DNA from 3 places in the Lysinibacillus sp. Bpr_S20 genome. Region 1 is predicted to be linked to each of the others. Evidence: predicted binding sites of a transcription regulator. Region 1 holds the regulator's gene; each other region holds the start of a gene.

The links. Region 1 encodes LexA, which represses DNA repair genes until DNA is damaged. Its sites were predicted from a motif close to CGAACATATGTTCG; they were not measured.
Region 2: uvrB (excinuclease ABC subunit UvrB) is a predicted target of LexA. The motif match lies at 932-945, and genes of this name have one in related genera.
Region 3: parE (DNA topoisomerase IV subunit B) is a predicted target of LexA. The motif match lies at 1,004-1,017, and genes of this name have one in related genera.

Annotation. Positions count from the first base shown of each region.
Region 1 is NZ_JALNLQ010000010.1:132,019-134,229, reverse strand. Features, by position in the region: gene MWJ95_RS20305 (gamma-glutamyl-gamma-aminobutyrate hydrolase family protein) at 1-306, shown strand, start outside; gene MWJ95_RS20300 (hypothetical protein) at 331-495, shown strand; gene lexA (transcriptional repressor LexA) at 993-1,610, opposite strand; gene yneA (cell division suppressor protein YneA) at 1,772-2,086, shown strand; gene MWJ95_RS20285 (YneB family resolvase-like protein) at 2,083-2,211, shown strand, end outside.
Region 2 is NZ_JALNLQ010000002.1:292,021-294,231, reverse strand. Features, by position in the region: gene uvrB (excinuclease ABC subunit UvrB) at 1-858, opposite strand, end outside; gene MWJ95_RS05910 (IDEAL domain-containing protein) at 1,328-1,570, opposite strand; gene MWJ95_RS05905 (competence protein ComK) at 1,797-2,211, shown strand, end outside.
Region 3 is NZ_JALNLQ010000005.1:259,848-262,058, forward strand. Features, by position in the region: gene plsY (glycerol-3-phosphate 1-O-acyltransferase PlsY) at 1-354, opposite strand, end outside; gene parE (DNA topoisomerase IV subunit B) at 1,037-2,211, shown strand, end outside.

The DNA.
Region 1 (2,211 bases):
GCACGAGGCATTACAACACATTATGTAAATTTAACACCTGATACATTATTAAAGACGATTATTGAGGAAGAAAAAATAGCTGTAAATTCATTTCATCATCAGGCCATAAACGTAGTAGCAGAAAAATTGAAAGTGGTAGCGAAATCAAGCGATGGCATTGTTGAAGCGGTAGTACACGAAGATTTACCATTTTGTCTAGCAGTACAGTGGCATCCTGAAGAGCTAGCTATTGCAGGAGATGAAGGTTCAAAGAAACTATTTGCTGCATTTGTAAAGGCAAGTTTGAAGTTTAAGGTAGAGGCATAAAAGAGGATTTAGAAGTAGCAGAGAATGAAAATATTTGTAAAAAATGGGGTAAAAGCATTATATCAGCCAAACGAGAGTCAACTAACTTTTGTTCATGACAGTCTAAAATATTCAATTCGTATGGAAAGTGAAATAACACAAGATTTCACCATGCAGGATTTGCTTGAAATGGCTAATTCAATGTTTTAAAGGCTATCACCATAACGTGTGGTTGATTTCCGTTCCGGCTGGGCGCTTTGTAGCTGCCGCTTTGCTTTCGCACAGATAAAACATTTGTAGCTGCCGCTTTGCTTTCGCACAGATAAAACATTTGTAGCTGCCGCTTTGCTTTTGCTACAGAAAACATTTGTTGCTGTCGCTTCGCTTTCGCACAGATAAAACATTGCCGCTGCCGCTTTGCTTTCGCGCAGAGCTTCCTGGGGGCGTCCGATGAGCCTTCGTTCCCCTATCGCTGATCCCCAAGGAGTCCGCCCAGCCTCCACTCCAATCAACGTATATACATGTAGTACGTTTTTACAAATGTCAACCTCAACTTTTCGTGGATGAGCTATAAACCCTAAGTGTAGGAATCCATTTTAAAGTGGGTTCTTTTTTAGTGTAAATAGCACTCAAAACATAAGAAAAAGAGGAATATGCCCATCTGTGAACATAATATCCTCTTGTTATATTTTAATATTGAGATACTTTTAATGTACACGACGATAAAGACCTACAACATGTCCCAAAATAGAAACTTGGTCTACGATAATTGGCTCCATTGTTACATTTTCAGGCTGTAAACGAAAATGATTTTTTTCCTTGAAGAAACGTTTTACAGTTGCCTCATTTTCCTCAGTCATTGCTACGACAATATCACCGTTATCAGCAGTAGCTTTTTGTTTAACAATCACTAAATCCCCGTCTAAGATGCCAGCTTCAATCATTGATTCACCCATAATTTCTAGCATGAATAATTGATCTTCACTTGTACCATAAATATCTGGTAGCGGGAAATATTCATCGATATTCTCAACAGCAGTTATCGGAGAACCTGCAGTAACCTTCCCGACTAGTGGGACATGTATAACTTGTTGCTTTTGAATAGAATCCTCAGGTTCTAAAATTTCAATTGCACGGGGTTTAGTTGGATCGCGTCGAATTAAGCCCTTTTGCTCTAAACGAGCTAAATGTCCATGAACTGTTGAGCTTGAAGCAAGTCCAACTGCTTCACCAATCTCGCGGACAGATGGTGGATACCCCTTTGAGCGCACTTCTTCTTTAATGAATTCTAATATGGCCTCTTGTCTTTTCGAAACTTTTTTCATAATTGCTCACCTCTTTTTTAATCATTCTACTTATTAATAGTATAACAGAATGCGAACACTTAAGCAAACATAGGTTCGAAAAGTGTTTGACAAAAACATTTGTTCGTATTATTATGAGAACATATATTCCGAACAAACATTCTCGAAAAGGGGTTATAAACATGAACTGGTTAAAGAAAAATCCACATATTACAACTTTATTAGGAGCTTGTCTACTTTTTGCAGCATACCTTTTTATAACAGACCCAGGTGATGTAACGTACACAGAAATTGAAATCGCACATGGTGATAGCTTATGGTCGTTAGCCGAACAGTACCGTGGTAAAATGAAAACGGATGAATGGATTAAGCTTGTAAAGGCGGAAAATGAATTAACGAACGTACAAATTATTGCGGGTAAATCCATAGTAATCCCAGTAGTAGGTGACCAACCTTACCCTATAAATTCAATTGAAATTGCGAGAAACGAAAAATGATAAATAATCAACAATCGGCTGTTGTCTATTGCCGTGTGAGTACAGAAAAAGAGACACAACATTCCTCGTTAGAGCGTCAGCAGGATGAGTTGATGCGCTATGCTAAAGAACAAGGTTACGTAGTT
Region 2 (2,211 bases), on a different contig from region 1:
CTCTAACCGCTGTGCCTCCAATAATTTATCCTCTGCACGTAAAAGAGCTAAACGCTCCTCCAACTCTTTTTCAATATTTTCAATGGCTTTTCGCATTTTTTCTTCTCGCGTAACGAAGTGGGATGCTGGGAAAATAGCTATATGTTCACGATCTGCTAATATTTCACCCGTTAGCGCATCCACCTCGCGAATTCGATCGATCTCGTCCCCAAAAAATTCAACGCGAATACAATGCTCATCACGAGATGCCGGGAAAATTTCCACAACATCACCACGTACTCGAAACGTCCCACGTGTAAAACTTACATCATTACGCTCATACTGTACATCGACCAACTTTCTAAGCAACTCATTGCGTTCAATTTCCATTCCAGTACGAACCGATACGACCATTTCACGATATTCTTCTGGAGAACCTAAACCATATATACAGGACACGGATGCAATAATAATGACATCATCACGCTCGAATAATGCAGATGTTGCAGAGTGACGTAACTTATCAATTTCATCATTAATGCTTGAATCCTTTTCGATATAAGTATCCGTCTGCGGTACATATGCCTCTGGCTGATAGTAATCATAGTAGCTAACAAAGTATTCAACTGCATTATTAGGGAAGAACTCTTTAAACTCACTATATAATTGACCCGCAAGTGTTTTATTGTGTGCCATAATAAGTGTCGGTTTTTTTACCTGTTTAATGACATTAGAAATCGTAAACGTTTTCCCTGTTCCTGTTGCACCAAGCAATGTTTGATGACGTTTCCCCGCACGTACACCCTCTACTAATTCCGCAATTGCCTGTGGCTGATCCCCATTAGGCTGATATGGCGCTTGTAAATCAAATGTTTGCACACATGTCCCCGCCCTTTCCTTCCAATTTGTACATATATTTTAGCATAGCATTATTAAAATTTCGAACATTTAACGAACGAATGTTTGTAAAAGTTTTTCCGTTTGCTATATTTAAGATGATTCAGACAGAACATATGTACCGAAATGTTTAATTACAGCCTATCTATAAATAGATTACCCTTTCCAAATGTTAGCTAATCGAGATGGGCGAATGTAAATGCATAACATAGAGGGGATTTGATTGAATCAATGGGGAAATGATCAGGTTACCGCTAGATATGATCAGCTTGGATGATAAAATGATCGGGTTACCGCTAGATATGATCAGCTTGGTGATAAATTGATCGGGTTGCTGCTAGATATGATCAGCTTGGGTGATAAATTGATCGGGTTACTGCTAGATATGATCAGCTAGCACAAATTAGCAAAAAAATCCCACTCTCCAATAACAGAGAGCGGGCTCGTCATATTATTCACTTGCATCTTGGTGTAAATCTACTAGTTCGGCTGCGTATAGATGAAATGCCTTTTCATCTTTTTCATCGAGTGCTCTATCTATCAGAACCATGAGCTGCTCTTCACGATGCATACGCTGGATATGATTTAAAAATAAATCTAAATAAATCTCGTTTAATAATTTCTCTGCCTCATCAACTTTCTTTGACTGACCAACGGCTTTTAGAAAATCTGTATACGAATAATATTTATCCAACGATCTCACCTCGATCCTTTTCTAAATTATAAGAAAATTGAAATTAAAATGCAATGCTTAAGAACTGAAAATCATTTCGATTTACTATTAATCTTGTGCAATTTCAAGCAATTCCTCTATGCAATTACTTGATATATCAATGGTTTTCTGAATTTATTTATATTTTCTGAATTTTATTTTATGTTTTACACTTCACTTAACAAATAGAAAAAGGAGGCTTACATAGATGTCAGCAAACTACGTCAATGGATATTTAATGTCTTTCAACACCTATTTACTTCAGCCGGTTCAGTATGACTCAAAAATTTTCACACGGGTAATTGATAAGCATAATGAACTGATCGTCACAAGGAAACCAATGCATATATTACGAAAATCTTGTGTTTCACTAGGAACAACCTATGAAGCTGCAAAACATTCTGCCAAACGCTTTTTCGGTAATCAACATAAGCTTCCAATTGTTGTTGCTTTTGATTATGGTTATCCTTGTATTTTCCTACCAACGTATTCACCAAACTCTATCCACAATATTTGGATCGGACTTCACGCCATTTCAAATATTGTACCAAGTAAAATGGGCTGTATCGTTACATTGACAAATGGTAAACAGATTGAACTGCCTATTCAATATGCTTCGATTA
Region 3 (2,211 bases), on a different contig from region 1:
ATAACCTAAAAGAACACCTGCCGATGTTGCTACCGCTTTCCCACCTCGGAAACCAGCAAAGATCGGGAACATATGACCAATTACGGCTACTAGTCCAAGAATTAGCGAGTGAATGGAGACTTCAGAGAATACAGGAAGAGCTGCAAGTAATACGGCTGCCGTACCTTTTAAGACGTCCATAATTGTCACGACAATTCCTGCTTTTTTTCCTAGAATACGAAATGTATTCGTCGCACCTAAATTACCACTTCCGTGTTCACGAATATCCGTTTTATAAAAAATTTTGCCTATCCATAATCCTGAAGGTATTGAGCCGATTAGATAAGCACATAAAATAATAAGTCCATTTAGCATAGCTGGACTCCTTTCATTCATAAATTATCACTTGGTACTAATAATATGTAACAATTATTTTACACTTTTTCTTTATAATCTACAATGTCATGAAGGAGATTTCTTCGTGTATCTTGAATTCATTACAAAAGATAACTATTTTGCAAGGATTTCTATGTATTTAAACTGAGGTTAGGCTTTTTGACATGATTCATGTAGACAGCATGAAAGCCCTTTCTAAAAATATAGGTAAAATGGCAATTTTGTCAATCACTCATTCCTTTGGTAGAATAGAAGTCTATCTTTAATTTCTAGAGTAAGCTAGTATGAATCTTCTTTAGGCAGAAGAAACCCATTTAGTATTGGACTGTATATTTTTCTGAGAATATTCAAATGCTTTTTAATGAAAGTTCAAAGCCTTCAGCGTTTCGTTAAAAAAGAGTAATGAGCAGAAGTTAGTCATTTGTTGTTTTATTTATGCAACTAAAGCTTGCTGCCCTACGTCAAGGGAATAGAAGAGTTCTTAATACATATTGAAGCAACTATTGCAAATTTTTCTTTCGGTAAACAGATCAAAACGACGAAGCTGTGAGGAAATTTTAAAAATTTATTGGGCCTGACACTAGATATTGTTAGGAAATGCTATTATTATTAGGAAGAGAATATAAATAGAACATGCGTTTGTTTTTTGGAGGGGAATTTTTTGGCGAATAAACAGTCACCAAGCGTCTATAATGATGACGCCATTCAAGTATTAGAAGGATTAGAAGCGGTACGAAAACGACCCGGCATGTATATCGGTTCTACAGATGGCCGTGGACTTCATCACCTAGTATATGAAATCGTAGATAATGCGGTGGATGAAGCACTGGCTGGTTTTGGTTCTCATATCATTGTCACTATTCATAAAGATCAAAGTATCAGCGTTCGAGACTTCGGCCGAGGAATGCCAACAGGTATGCATAAAATGGGGAAACCAACTCCTGAAATCATCTTTACAGTCTTACATGCTGGTGGTAAATTCGGACAAGGCGGCTATAAAACAAGCGGTGGCTTACATGGTGTAGGTTCTTCTGTTGTGAATGCTTTATCAACTTTTTTAGAAGTAACAATTCATCGCGATGGTAAGAAGTATCGTCAGCGTTTTGAAAATGGTGGTCATCCTGTTACGACATTAGAAGAGGTAGGACAAACAAAACAAACAGGAACGCTTGTTCATTTTCTACCAGATGACACAATTTTCTCTGTAACAAAATACAATTATGATACGCTTGCAGAACGTTTACGTGAATCAGCATTTTTATTGAAAGGCTTAAAAATTGAGTTAATCGATGAACGCGAGGAAGGCAAAAATGATGTTTTCTTTTATGAGAACGGAATTGAAGCTTTCGTTGCTTATTTGAATGAGGAGAAAGATGTACTTCATCCTGTAAAATATGTGGAAGGGATTCAAGATGAAATCGAAGTAGAATTTGCCTTCCAATACAACGATGGCTACTCAGAAACAATTCTTTCATTTGTTAACAATGTACGTACACGTGACGGCGGGACACATGAAACAGGAGCTAAGTCTGCGTTAACGCGTGTTTTCAATGAATATGCACGCAAAATAGGTTTGTTAAAAGATAAAGATAAAAATCTTGAAGGGACAGACATTCGAGAGGGCTTAGCGGCGGTTGTTTCTGTTCGTATACCAGAGCATTTACTGCAATTCGAGGGTCAAACTAAGGGTAAGCTTGGGACGAGTGAGGCACGTTCGGCCGTAGATAGTGTTGTTTCGGAGCAAATTTTATATGTGCTTGAGGAAAACGCTGAATTGTCTGCATCTCTTGTGCGGAAAGCTATTCGTGCGCAACAAGTACGTGAAGCGGCTCGAAA